2 regions of the Colwellia sp. BRX10-9 genome follow, and region 1 is predicted to be linked to the other one. Evidence: riboswitches for the same ligand, from Rfam matches in the RefSeq annotation. Region 1 holds a riboswitch; the other holds the start of a gene.
The links. A riboswitch is a leader RNA that binds a small molecule or an ion and turns the genes downstream of it on or off. The one in region 1 is predicted to bind lysine.
Positions count from the first base shown of each region.

Region 1 (7,590 bases):
CCACCACCCATTTCTACTAATGCCATACCTATAGCACGAGTATCCATAATGCCAATGTAACCAGCTTTTGAGGCGACGATGTTTTTAGTCATATTAGCTTTAGGCAGTAAACTTTCACTGTGAGTTAATAAATCAGCTGGGCCACCCATCGCGGTGATCATTTTGCCAAATATTTCAGCGGCTTTACCTGATGTTAATGCCTCTTCGGCCAACGTTGTTGCTTGTTCAATATCACGGGCTATTTTACTGGTTAATAACATTCGAGCAGCAAGGGCTATCGTGACTTCATGCAACCTTGGTTCACGATATTTTCCGGTCAAATAATCTATAGTTTCTTGTATTTCAAGCGCATTACCCACTGTGGTTCCCAGCGGTTGATTCATATCAGTGATTAATGCTTGTGTCGGTGTTCCTGCGCCATTGGCGACTGAGACAATTGAATGAGCTAATGCTTGAGCTGATTCAATATCGGCCATCATCGCGCCATTGCCTACTTTTACATCCATGACTAAAGACTCGAGGCCAGCTGCTAATTTTTTTGATAAAATAGAAGCGGTGATCAATGGGATGGATTCTACTGTGCTCGTTACGTCACGAATTGAATAAAGACGTTTGTCGGCTGGTGCTAAATCTTTGGTTTGTGAAATAATTGCTGTGCCTTGCTCTTTAACTGTTGCTTGGAACTCTGCAAGGCTAGGGCGAACATTAAAACCAGGGATGGCCTCTAATTTATCAACCGTACCACCAGTATGACCTAAACCTTGTCCTGCAATCATTGGCACATTAGCCCCACATGCCGCGACTATTGGTGCTAGCATTAAGCTTACTTTATCACCAACACCACCCGTTGAATGTTTATCTACAATGGGTTTGTTTAATTTATTATGCCAATCAACAACCGTACCCGAGTCACGCATAGCCATGGTTAGATTAACAACTTCATCGGTTGTCATGCCATTAAGCCAAATAGCCATAGCCATAGAGCCAACTTGTGCATCGGTGAAATCACCTGTTTTAAGACCGTCAACAAAGCATTGAATTTCATCTACAGTTAAAGCTTGTTTATTACGTTTTTGACGAATGATATTTTGAGGTAAGTGCATAGTGATCCCTTTAGATAATAATTGAGTTGAAAAGCATTAGGTAACAATTATGTAAACGTCCATGCTTTTTAATTTGTTAATTGGTTGCTAATAGCATAGCTATGTATTGCTTTTATTTAGTATTATAGTTGAGCCATAACTAGCTGTTTAATACATTTAATAGCCATATATTGTGTTTTCCTGACTCATGTGTCAAGATCTAATCGTGTTTTTCTGACCAATTGGTCAGATTATTATACTATGCCCGTTGTTTTACTAAAAGAGTATTGTCATGTCCCTGTTAGAAGCCTTTGGTTATGTTGCAAGTGTGCTAATTGCCTTATCGTTAATGATGTCTAATATCAAACGATTGCGTTGGATAAATTTATTTGGTGCTGCTGCCTTTAGTGTTTACGGGTACTTTATTGATGCCTACCCTGTTTTTATTTTAAACGGTTGGATAGCTTTGGTTGATGTATACTATTTAATCCGTATTTATCAAGAAAAAGATCAATTTGATTTAATTAAATTAAAATCAGTGGAATCATCTTTTTTCAACTTGTTAAAGGAACGTTACGGTAAAGATATCATTGGCTTATGTAAAAACTTTCAGTGGCAGCAACTTGATGATGCCGTGGTATTGTTATTGTTTAGGAACATGAAACCCGTAGGATTATTTGCTTATCGGGAGTTAGATGAGGACGGTAAGGTTGAAGTGCTACTCGACTATATCATTCCCGAAGACCGAGATTTTAAAGCAGCCAAATTTATGTTCTCTGCTGAAGAAAATCAACTAAGACAAGAAGGTATTAAACATTTAATCGTCGAGCCATCAGATGATGCTCATGAACTTTACTTGAGACGGGTTGGCTTTACCAAAAAGGCTGATCATTACGAATTATTAATCAATTGAGTGTACTGAAGACCGCAAGCAGATAAATACCGGGTTTAAAAGGGAAAACAATAAAATCCCGCCATCACCTTAAATGAAGTGGCGGGGTGTTCGCTATTAGCGCGTTAGTTCTTTTGTGAATTTTCTAAATCTTTAATCTGCACGGCTATTTTTTCTGCTTCAGCAGTGATCATCGAATATGACTTTATATCTCCATTTCTTTGCGAAAACATCGCTTGTTCAAGCTTAGCTTCATAGAGTTTATTTAATCTTTTTATCGGGTCTTTTTTAAATATTCCAAACATTTTATTTACCATTGAGTTGGTTACTGTTAGTTATACGTATACAAATCGATTTTAGTTTTTATTATTTACATTTTAATTAAAAACTTATTGTATCGTGCTACGTGTTGCAAAAATTTATTCTCATTATAAGAGGGAAAAATGGAAAAAAATAAATTCAGCTCAGAATGGTCCTTACTCCAAAATCAGTTTGACAGCTATGAGAAACATTCGCTTTATATAAAACTTATTGCCGTTATCGTTTTACTAATAGCCATTATATCGAATGTAATCACGATTCCTATCTTTTTAATCTTAGTCGTTTTATGGCTTCAAGATGCTGTTTGGAAGACATTTCAATCACGTATTGAGACACGGCTTTTACAGCTGGAAAAATATATTTCAGCCGACAGTAGTGAAAATGTATGTCAATTTAACTCTGAATATCATAAAGTTAGCTTATCAGGTCTTACCTTAATTAAAGAATATGCCTGTCAATCAATTAGGCCTACTGTTGCATTTCCTCATGTAGTATTGATATTCATCTTATGGGTTCAGCATGTGTTGTAGTGGGTTAGCTTATATTGATAAATCACTTATGACTTTAGATAACTATTGTTTTATTCGCGCGAATATCGCGTTATTTTTTGGATAATTATTATGAACTTAGACAAATCGACTAAACGTATTGATAAAAGAGTTAAGAAAGGATTTCAAGGCTACCCACAAATTTCATTAGCTTATTTTGGTCAGTCAGCTGATTGTGCTACTGAAGTTGTGGTTGGTTTTATTGCCGCTGAAGGTGATGCTCCACAAGAGCAAAAATTTACCAGTAAAGGTGATGCGAGAAAAGATGAAACTATTCAAACAACACTATTAAAAGTTATTGAACGTGCTGATGCAAAAACAGTGGTAGAAGTTGCGGGTGTTACCCTTATTAAATAATGTTGCTGGCTAATTACTGTCTGTTAATAGGTCAGTGAATATTGAGTTTAAAAATTAAAGATGACCATAATTTATAGATTTTCTGACGACCATATAAAGCAAGTTCACCAGCTTTATAAAAGTGTATGGTGGGGTAAAGAACGCTCACTCGAAGACACTCAAAATTGTATTCGTGGTTCTCAAATTTGTATTGGTATTCTCGATGTAGACAATGAGCTCATTGGTTTTACGCGAATTCTAAGCGACTTTATCTATAAAGCAATAATCTTTGATGTGATTGTAAGCGCCTCTCATCGCGGTAATGGTATCGGTCAGCAATTGATGAGCCTGGTTAAAAACCATGATAAATTAATCAAAGTAAAACATTTTGAATTATATTGCTTACCTGAACTGGAGAGCTTTTATAAAAATCTTGGTTTTTCAACGGATGTCGGTGGTATAAAATTAATGCGCTGCAGCAACCGTTAATTTTTATATAAAAGCCTAGCCATGCTTTAGTTGAACTATGGGTAATACTATTAAGCTATTATTTCTAAAAAAGATCGACTTAGCCTGTTGATTTATTATTACAGATAGGATTTAATCCACATGTCGGTTATTAGAATAAATACTCAAATTGTATGTTTTTAATAATCAACCAGAAGAGGAGCAGTAGCTAGGTAGATAACACGAAGAACCACCATTCTTTTGACTGTTATTGAGGGAGACTATTGCCGAGAGTAATTAGCGAGTGGCGTTATTTATTCGGTTACTAGGGCTGAATCCCTAGGATTGTCACCTCTAGTTAGTATGTTAAGTGCTAATTAGATTATGGTGGAGAGCTTCTGGCTGAAAAGTTTAGTTTATCTTACCAAGAACACTTCTTAATTCAGCCATGCTCTTCCTTGAAGTTTATAAAGTTACCCTATAATTATTACTGGGGGCTTAATTAGGGAGACCTTAGATGTCATTATTACCTTTTACTGTTGCAAAATTTGGCGGCACAAGTCTAGCTGATCATCAAGCGATGTTACGATGCGCTCAGATCATTAAAAACGATGCAAGTAACAAAGTTGTTGTCGTATCTGCAAGTTCAGGCGTTACTAATTTACTGGTTCGTTTAAGTCAAAAAGATGTATCTCAGCATGAACAATTAACAATCATTAGCAGTATTCGCGCTATCCAATTTAATATTACCCAACATTTAGCTGAAGAAACACAGCTAAACTTTCAAATTGATCAACTGCTAAATGAGTTAAGCGAGTTCTCTAACGCGCAATCACTTAATTATTGCCCACGCATAGCCGATGCAATTTTGTCATTTGGTGAACAAATGAGTTCATGTATCTTTGCACAAGTCCTTAAATCTGTTGGTGTTAATGGCGAAATGTTTGATGTTCGCCAAGTTATGAAAACCAACGCATTATACGGTAAAGCCGTTGTTAACCTTGAGATGCTCGCTAATAACGCACAGCAATTTCTTATGCCTTTGCTGGTTGATAAAGTTATCGTTACCCAAGGTTTCATTGGTCAATACGAGGACGGTCATACGACAACCCTAGGCCGTGGTGGATCTGATTACAGTGCGGCACTTTTAGCCGAAGCGTTACATGCCGATAATCTTTCTATTTGGACTGATGTTGTCGGTATTTTTACCACAGACCCACGTATTACCGAGCATGCCCGTGCTATTAAAGAAATCAGTTTTGGCGAAGCGGCTGAAATGGCGACCTTTGGCGCAAAAATTCTTCATCCGGCAACACTCATTCCTGCGATGAGAAAGAATATTCCGGTTTTTGTTGGTTCAAGTAAGGAACCAGAGAAGGGGGGTACACGCATTCAACAGTTTGTTGAATCGAGCCCAATATACCGCTCAATAGCCTTACGTAGAGAGCAAACATTAGTAACGGTAAAGAGTCCTGCTATGCTACATGCTAGTGGTTTTCTTGCACAAGTCTTTGGTATTTTAGCCAAACATGAACTGAGTGTTGATTTAATTACCACCAGTGAAATCAGTATTGCGCTAACCTTTGATAATCCAACGGGGTCGACGCAAGCGCTTTTAAATTCAACCGTTGTTGAAGAATTAGAACAGCTTTGTGAAGTGACCGTAGAGCACGGTTTATCGTTAATAGCGGTTATAGGAAATAAAATGCATCGCAGTAATGGCGTTGGTACCAGTATTTTTGAAACTATCTCAGGGATAAACGTGCGGATGATTTGTCATGGCGCCAGTGAACATAACTTATGTTTCTTAGTCGACGAGAAACAAGCAAATGAAACCGTTGAAAAGCTACACAATGCCTTATTTTCATAAGCTTTAAGCGTATTATTTCTTTGGTCAGTAAAGAAAAAAGATAAAACACCTTGTCGTGTTTTATCTTTTATTTATCACGATTCGTAACTTAACGGATCGGTAACATTATTATCACTGAAAGCTTCTAAACGCTCTTGGCAGGCACCACATTTTCCACAGGCTTTTTCACGGCCGTTATAACACGTCCAAGTATTATCATAGCTTAAGCCCATTTTTAATCCATCGGTTAAAATATCACTTTTAGTAACCGTTAAATAAGGGCTAAATATTTCTACTGACTCGTAGTTAGCTATTTTACACACCTCATTCATTTTCATTACAAATTCGGGACGACAATCAGGATATATTGCATGGTCTCCTGAATGTGCGCCGTAATAAACTTGGCTAGCCCCCACTGAAACGGCATAACCGACCGCAAGTGATAACAAAATCATGTTACGGTTAGGTACAACCGTTGATTTCATACTTTCAGCTTCGTAATGACCTTCAGGAATATCAATATTGTCGGTTAATGAAGAACCAGCAAGTAATTGATTAATAGATGATATATCGATAATTTTATGGTTTACATCAAGTGATTGACAAACCGTACTGGCAAATTCAATTTCTTTGACATGACGCTGTCCGTAATCAAAGGTTAATGCGAACACTTCTTTGCCATCATGCAAGGCGCGATTAAGAACAGTGAATGAGTCCATGCCACCAGAATAAATAACAACAACTTTGTTTGTCATTTCTAAAGTCTCTTAGGGTATAATTAATATCGCGCATTTTACTTCAATTTACACCAGCAATAAACAGGCAAAAACCCCGATGACCGTAAAATACAAAATTAATGAATTATTTGAAACTATTCAAGGAGAGGGCGCTTTTACCGGTCAACCTTCAATTTTTATCCGTTTACAAGGTTGCCCCGTTGCTTGCTCGTGGTGTGATACTAAGCATACTTGGGCAATAAACCTTGAAGATGAAGTAACACCGAATGCTATGTTAACAAAAGAAGCTGAATCTCAAACGTGGTCAGCGCTTACGGTTAAAGATATTTTAGCGATGATAACGGCAGAAGGTTATCAAGCCAAACACATTGTTATCACAGGCGGTGAGCCAGCGATGGTTGATTTACTCCCTCTGTGCCAAGTACTTGAAACCAATGGTTTTAGTTGTCAATTAGAAACATCGGGTACTTTTGAAATACAGGTGACGGATAAGTGCTGGGTGACTGTTTCACCCAAAGTAAACATGAAGGGTGGCTACAAAATATTAAACTCAGCGATGTTACGTGCCAATGAAATTAAACATCCAGTGGCGACTGAGCAGCATATAGACGACTTAAAAGCGTTATTAGCCGAACATAATATTGTTAACACCCAAGTTTATTTGCAACCGATTAGCCAAAAAGAACGGGCAACAGCGTTAGCAATAAAAAGCTGTATTGAAAATAATTGGCGTTTATCCGTTCAAGTACATAAATATTTAGGTATAGAGTAAATAATTACTTTACCTGCAATGGCAAAGTAATCGACACCGTGACACCTTGCGGATTATGATGATTACTTGCCACGATATGCCCCTGATGAAATTCACAAATCAAACGGGCAATATATAAGCCTAATCCCAAATGAGGGGTCTTATCTTCTTTCATTTGCGGTGTTTCACGCATTGAAACCATAGAATCAAAAAGTCGCTCTTCCATCGTGTCGGGTAATAACGTGCCGTTATTGCTAACGTGAATGGTGATGTCTTTATTTTTCAACGCTGTAGTTATGAAAAGTTTACTATCTTCACTAAACTCTACGGCATTAGTGACAACCTTATCTAATAATTGCGCTATATGCTCAGGCGATCCCGCCAACATTACTTTTTTATCTGAGGCCAAATACTCAATAGTAAAGTTAGGGTATATCTGCTGATATCCTTGTACACAACCATTAAGCACATCAAAGAGATTAAAACTGACCTTGTCAGTTTGATTGAGCATTTGTTCAAGACGAGTCGCTTCACTCATATTGGTTAATATATTGTTTAAGCGATTAATACCACTTTGGGCACGGTCAATGTAAGCGGAACTTTTCTCAGGCAAGGCTTGTAAAGACA
Region 1 is NZ_JACGVV010000012.1:86,051-93,640, forward strand. Features, by position in the region: gene deoA (thymidine phosphorylase) at 1-1,103, opposite strand, end outside; gene H4J69_RS09305 (hypothetical protein) at 1,375-1,995, shown strand; gene H4J69_RS09310 (DUF6435 family protein) at 2,100-2,279, opposite strand; gene H4J69_RS09315 (hypothetical protein) at 2,418-2,825, shown strand; gene H4J69_RS09320 (hypothetical protein) at 2,916-3,200, shown strand; gene H4J69_RS09325 (GNAT family N-acetyltransferase) at 3,261-3,668, shown strand; lysine riboswitch at 3,834-4,032, shown strand; gene lysC (lysine-sensitive aspartokinase 3) at 4,144-5,496, shown strand; gene queC (7-cyano-7-deazaguanine synthase QueC) at 5,571-6,230, opposite strand; gene queE (7-carboxy-7-deazaguanine synthase QueE) at 6,310-6,984, shown strand; gene pdsS (proteobacterial dedicated sortase system histidine kinase) at 6,989-7,590, opposite strand, start outside.

Region 2 (7,590 bases), on a different contig from region 1:
TTCCCAAAAGGAAGTGTATTAGGAATAATAAATGAGCTTTCAGACAAATTTGTTAAAATAATAACATTGTCAAAATTACTATCCGAGGCGATTTGTAAAAGCGAGCCTGATAATTCTTTCGCATAAGCCCAAGTAAGTTCACGAGTACCAGCATCAAAAAAGCTATCTACTTCACTAATGGCTGGAGGTAATGGCTTATTATTAACAGAAAATGAAGTACTTCGAGCGAACCCTTCTATATTTGAAAGACTAAGCGCACTAACTCTAATAAAGTAATCGCCATCTACGATTTTTGCGAGCGTGGCAACTGTTTGAGGTTGATGTTGCTGCCAAACAATATCTGTAAAAGTATTATTAGATGAAATTTGCACTTTGTATGCTATTGCATCCTTAACATTTTCCCAGTCAAAATTTACCTCCTCACCTTCAAAGCGGTTTTTTGTGCTGATAAAACGTGGGGCATTCAATAGCATTATCGGTTTACTAGGAACCTGTCCTTTCGCTACTTTACTGGCAAACCCTTTCGCTATATATTCACTTTGCATTTGTGCGTTAACTTCGACCTCGCCCTCTAATACCTCAATAAGTGAATTATGATCTTGCGAGGAATGTGCAACTCTATAAACCGTGCCTCGCACTGAGCTTATGGCTGAGGCTGTAGATATATCTAAACGAGACCCTGGTCCCTTTGATTTTTTTGCCTGTGTTTCAACTTTACCTTGGTGAAGTTTTAGTTGCGTATCCGACATTCCTGTTTTGCCATAACTTATTAAAGACTCAAAAGACAATTTACTTTTTTCAAGAAGAGTAAGCACAGAGCCATCAACAAGCGTGAGGCTGACACTAGAATTAGCATCAACAGTTAATATATCACCAAAGCTCAATATTGAGCCGAGTTTAGTGACTTGCGTTTCACCTTGTTTAAAAAAGGTACTTTTGCCCGAAACAGCCGTTATTGTCGCATAGGTTGGATAGCTTTTTATCCACGACATAGGTACTTCTATTAAGGTATTGGGCTGTAATTTTTTAGGATATGTGATCCCATTAAGTTTTTGAAGTTTTTGATAAAAAGCTGTTTCTTCAAGGTATTCTTGGCTGATACTCCATAAGCTATCGCCTTCTACAACGGTATAAACCCATTTTTTTTCAGCCGCTTGTATAGTAAGAGGCAAAAAAACAACGAGTATAATATAGTAGAAAAACATCCGTTTAAAATTCACCATTAGTCCTTTATTAATCGTTTAGAATTTATTAAGAGCATTATTTATACCACAAAATTGTCTTTAATAAATATGCTTATGGCTTACTAAGTGACGATTTAATGACTAATTTGATTCCTATGCTTCATAAATGCGTTAAACAAATTTATTACCTTCCAATTTTAACCATAATCAGAAGTCGATGGTAATCTAGTGATGATTTTCAGTCACTCTACGACTCATCATTTTGTTGCTACAAATGTAATGAAAATGTTGCAATATAATCAACAAGTATTATGATCAATACTCACTCTATTAAAAATTAAAGGAATAATAATGAGAAGAATCACCATGCTGCTATTGGTACTTATGCTTAGTTTTACTAGTAAAGCTAACGACTTATCATCAAGGGCATCGATTGAAAAATTAATGGAATTAACTGAAGTTTCAAAAATGATAGAGAGTATGCAAAGTCAAGTTACGCTAATGTTTGAAGGTATGTCGAAAAAAATGAATATTTCGAACAAAGAGAAAGTTCATTTTGATAAATATATGGATAAAGTAAATGCCCTTCTTGATGAGAAAATGAATTGGCATAGCTTTAAAGAGCCAATGATAGACATTTACAGCCGCAATTTTACCGAAGCAGAAATACAAGGGTTAATAACATTTTATCGTTCAGATATTGGCAGAAGTATGACGAAAAAAATGCCTTTAATTATTCAAGACTCAATCATACTTTCACAACAGTTAATGCAAGATTTTATACCCGAAGTCAAATCTTTAGCCAAAGAACTTAGCGCGAGTATCGAACAATCTCGCCAAAAAGAGCAAACAAACAAGTAGTTCAAAGGTATTGGCAACAGTAGTATTGTCAATACCTTATTTATAAATCAAGGCTAATTCACACAGTATTAAAACTCAAAATACTCACTAAACACTTTATATAATTCTGTACCTTGATTCACACTCGCCGAGGCAAAATGTAAAATAGGAATGACTTTTTTATCCAGTGAAATATAGTGTAATGGATCGCCGTCACCATAATTATCCATGCGTAAAATTCTCGCCAGCGGTTCACCTGCAGCTAATGGTTGACCAAATTCAGCCAAGTAATCGACCATCCCTCCCATTGGCGAATAAAAGGCTTTGTAGTTTTTTAAATAACATCCATAACGTGTCATCGTTTTAGGTCGGTATTCAGTGGTGTTGATGACGTTTTTATGCTGTAAATAATTCATAATACTTTTAGCATCTTCTAAGGCTACATCAAGATCAATCTGTTCTTGCGAGCCTAATTCAACGGTAAAGCTTTCTTTGTTAATAGACGCTGAACTAATCGAAAACTCGATACCTAATTCAGCAAAAGCGTCTTGTAATGACCACCAAGGGCAGAATGTTGCTTCATCTAAGGCACCATCAAAGTCATTAGGAATTAATAATGTATGTGGAATATCAAAGTACTGAGCGCTTTCTTGCGCATATTCAGGGCAGTATAAATGTTTACTTGAAATAGGCCCAGTATGTAAGTCTAAAACGTAGTCAGCTTGATGAGCCAAGCGCTGTAATTGATAAGCAATGCGTTGTCCGGTCGTTAGCCCATAAATATTATGGTTAAGTTTTTCTTCAATACTTTCAATCATTAGCTTTTTAAAATTGGCTTCAATAACTTGATTTTTTTTGCCAATACATTCACGAACAAACGGCTTGATGATGCTTTCATCAAAGTGATACATCCGATTCCAATTCACTCCGGTGATAGGATCAAATCTGCCAAGGGTATATTCACCATTTTTATGATTACAACCCACAGGGTTGGCATAAGGTACTAAGGTAATATCGCCATTTATTTTTGTGTTTTTCAATAATTCTAATAGTTGAAAAATAACCGCATTACCTTGCACTTCAGCGCCATGCATATTCGCTTGAATATAAACACTGGGTGCATCAGTACGTCCTTTTATACGATAAACAGGAACGGTAAGTGCTGCGCCGCTCGCCATTTCACCAACATGCATAACTTCTTTTTTTATTTCATTCATTTTGTTCACTTTATCTTAAACATTAAGCTGAAGTATTTATCGCTATCTTAAATACCAATCCGCTGGTTGTGCTGCTCTGACTTCAACCAACGTCCCTTGACTAAACACGTATTCAGCAGCGATATGGTGACAAAGAAAGAACGGCATACTTTCAGTAAAACCGTAAGCACCGCAATAGCCAAATACCAGTTGATCGCCAACAGATACGTCATCAGGCAAAGGCAACTTACCCAATTTGTCCATACTGGTACATAGCGGACCATGAATATCAAACAACTGTTTTTCGCGTGCAGACTCTCGTAGTAAATTTACCGGAAAAGGCTGTTCTGTTATCGCCGGTCTTAACAAATGATTAATACCTGCGGCTAAGACTAACTGCTCTTGACCATAATTCATTTTTCTATCAACAACCGGGACCACATAATAACCACACTCAGCAACCGCAAAACGGCCCAATTCTAACCATAACTCTTCGGCACCTGCCTGCTGCTTTATGATCGCCAGATCAGCAATAATTTTCTGCCAAGAAAGTGTTTTGCCTTGCTGTAAATAATCAATACCTAAACCGCCACCTAAATCTAAGATTTTTAATGGCATACCTATGTCATCAGCTAAACCTTTTAATGGTGCAACCATTTGTGACCACAGCGAGAACATTTTTTCATTACTGAGCATATTGCCCCATTGAAAAATATGTAAACCACACAACTCAATACCAGGAAAGTTAACGACTTTAATGCTTTGCCACTGCTCTATCGACAAACCAAATGGTGTTAGGCAATTTCCCCCTAAAGGGTTTTTTTCACCCTCTGGCCATTGCAACTGAACCCGCAACAGCACTCTTGGCTTAACATCATGCTCAATAGCTGCTTCATTTAACCAAGTTAATTGATTCAAACTTTCAGCAACAAAAATATTAACCCCTTGTTTAATGAACGACGTTATTTGTGCTTTTGATTTTGCCGGACCGGTATTTAAGATACGTTCGGGTGTAATACCTTGCTTTAAGACTTGATTTAATTCGCCACTGCTCGCCACATCAAAATTAAAACCCGCATCGTCTAAGGTTTTAATGATGTTAGATAACGGGTTCGCTTTTACCGCAAACCATAACTTAATGACGTCTTGGCGTTGTAGTTCGGCTAAATGGGCTTTAAGCGCATCAAGATGATAAACAAAGTAACCTTCTTGCTGGCTACTTTCAGGTTGTTGCTTTGTTAACTCAGCGCTTAATTCAAGCGCCGAAGGAGAATCAAAACAATAGGTAGTATTTACTAACTCAGACATGATATTCCTGCTTTACCTTAGAGGGCTTAACGTAAAATAGACTCGAGCTCTAACGAGGCATTACTTTTTTCATCGCGATATTTAACGATTAATGCACAAGCCATATTTAAACCGTGCGTTTTCGCCCACGCCCCTGAAACCGGACGTGTTCCTGGCACCACTACAGCACGTTCAGGAATATCAGCACCTTTTTCAAGCATCACTTCATTCACACAATCGTAAACAGGCACTGACGCTGAAAGTGAGACACCTGGCGCTAAAACAGCCCCTTTTTTAACAACAATACCTTCGACAATGACCACACCAGCACTTAGAAAGGCACCATCTTCGATAATAACAGGGCTTGCACCAACCGGTTCTAAAACACCACCAATTTGAACAGCGGCAGAAACATGAACATTTTTACCTATTTGGGCGCACGAGCCAATTAATGCATGGCTATCAATCATAGTACCTGTATCAACAAAAGCCCCAACATTAATGTAAGCGGGTGGCATAATAATGACACCAGGAGCAACATGCGCACCACGGCGAACTGAAGAACCACCCGGTACTAATCGCACTTTATCGTCAGCGGTAAACTCACGCGCAGGTAAATTATGTTTATCGACAAACCCCTTATAAATGCCATCAAAAGCAATGTTTTCGCCCGCTTTAAATGCTGATAATATAGCTTCTTTTACGGCTACATTGGCCTGCCAATTTCCTGCTTTATCTTGATTTGCCGCACGAACAGTACCTGCTTCTAATTGTGTTAATGTTTCTTGCCAATTCATTTTAAATTCTCATGTTAATACTTAAAGGGATCACTTAGCTTGAGTTTCAAGCCATTGATTAATTAATTTATCTGATGCTAACAGCGAGTTGCAGTCGTTAAGTTCTAAATGGGTTAACGGCGCACGTAAAAAGGGAGTGTTGATCATTTTATTTTGGTGCATTAATACTTTTACGGGTATGGGACTTGCCACCTGAAAAAGCTCATCGACCGCATTTTGCCAAAGTGGAAATAAACCTTGAGTCTCACCAGCTAGTGATAGCTCGACGTATTGATGAGTCGCTGCCGGCCAGACATTACTACAAACCGAAACTAACCCTTTTACACCTGCTTGTGCTAAGTAAGGCATCATGGCGTCTTCACCACTATATAGGGCAATATCTGGACAATACTGGCGATAGGCGAGTACCTGATTTAAATCGCCACTGGCTTCTTTTAACGCCCAACAATGCTGATGATTTTGCACCGCCTGTAAAGTTTCAATAGCAATAGAAACACCGCTACGAGAGGGGACGTTATATAACATACAGGGGAAGTTGGCGGCATCAAGTAAAGCACTAAACCATTGCGTTTGACCTATCACACCAGGCTTTGCGTAAATGGGACTACCAAGTAAGTAGGCTGAAATAGGTAATTTATTACAAGCTGTTATCCAATTAATTTGCTCGGTTAACTGATAACCGCCAACAGCAACCATTAAAGGTGCGCTTAGTGATAATTGGCAAACGAATTCAACAATCTTAACTTGCTCTTGCGATGTTAAGGCCAGGCCCTCTCCTGTACTACCTAGCAAGACAATACCATTACCGGCGTCAGACTGACTAATAGCTAATTGTTTGAGGCTTGGAAAATCGATTTGACCATCATCAAGTAATGGCGTAATTAATGCGGTCCATAAAATAGTATGATGAAGCGTTGGGTTAGCTGTTAAGCTAATTTTTTTTGATAGTTTTATTTGATTCATTTCTCTCGAACTCTGTTCGTTCGGAGAACTTTTAGGCGTTTGTAATAACCAAGATAACAATCACTTATGTGAAGAGCATTAGGCTTTACAAAGGCCAGAAGCTCCCCACCAAGTTGGTGACAATTGTTAGGATTCAACCCAAACAACCGATAAGTAAATTATCAAAAAATTACTTACCTCGGCATTAATCCCCCTCGTTACCAATCATTAGAGCTTGATCTCTTTATGATAACTACCTGGTTAATGCTCCTCTTCTGGCCCTTTATCATAAGTTTCGCTTGTTTGAAAAAACAAAACTTTATTGAATTCAGGACAACAACATTAGAACATTTATTCTAATGTTGAGTCAATAGTGCTCTAAATGAAGATAATACGGATATATTATATCTTATGAAACAATGATCGCTTGTTCAATTTGTGCCAAGCGGTCTTGCCCCCAACAAATAACATTTTGAAATCGAAAACAAGGCGCTCCCCATAACCCCATGCCATCTAAAGTACTTTGGTTGGTATCAGACCATTGTTGCCAGTCATGTTCATTATTATATTCTAACGCTTGTAGATAATTGATTTTATGCTGCTGACATAAAGATTCGATTACCGATTTATTTGATAAGTCTAAACCGTCAACATAAATGGCCTTAAACGCAGACTTAATAAAATCGAGTTCTTTATTTTGTTGTTCTGCATACGAAAAAATTTGAAAAGCATTAAAAATACCTTGCCCTAAAGGATCTGCAATACCGGTAAAAGGAATATTAAGTTTTTTAGCTTCACGACTGGCATCAAAAACAGCATAACGTTCTTTATTTTCTGTCGTGGTTAACCCCCGCATAATCAAAGGTAATAACGGTTTTATCTTTAAAGGGATCTGATAATGCTGACTTAACTTTTCTGCTTGTAATAAACCAATGTAAGAATAAGGGCTTCGTAATGAAATAAAGGCTTCTAATATTTTCGTGTCAGCGATGTCAGCTGCATTATCTTTCACTTGTTGCTCAGCAAAGACTAATTTATTTTTTTGATAAACTGCAACACTGTCATCTTTTGCTAAACCAAAGTCAGCCAAACGTTTTTCTAGATGTTCAAGCCTATCAATACCAACAAACCATTGCCCCGCAATAAAAATAGACGAAGGTAAGTAATGCCCTTGTTTAACTAAACGTATTAAATTTTTAATTTGATAATTTATTACCGGTGTAGAAGCATGATAGTAGTAATCAAAATCATTCGACCAAGTCTGTTGAAAGAGTTGCCAAGCATTATCGAGTGTTTTAGGTCGCAACTGCCACATTTGCTGACCAGTAAAGAGTGATTCTTGAG
Region 2 is NZ_JACGVV010000007.1:65,187-72,776, reverse strand. Features, by position in the region: gene H4J69_RS06300 (FecR domain-containing protein) at 1-1,220, opposite strand, end outside; gene H4J69_RS06295 (DUF2059 domain-containing protein) at 1,536-2,045, shown strand; gene H4J69_RS06290 (succinylglutamate desuccinylase/aspartoacylase family protein) at 2,114-3,250, opposite strand; gene H4J69_RS06285 (PLP-dependent decarboxylase) at 3,284-4,528, opposite strand; gene H4J69_RS06280 (2,3,4,5-tetrahydropyridine-2,6-dicarboxylate N-succinyltransferase) at 4,555-5,304, opposite strand; gene dapA (4-hydroxy-tetrahydrodipicolinate synthase) at 5,335-6,267, opposite strand; lysine riboswitch at 6,358-6,529, opposite strand; gene H4J69_RS06270 (DsbA family protein) at 6,656-7,590, opposite strand, start outside.
Region 2: linked by a shared signal. The riboswitch ahead of dapA (4-hydroxy-tetrahydrodipicolinate synthase) and the one ahead of lysC (lysine-sensitive aspartokinase 3) in region 1 are both predicted to bind lysine.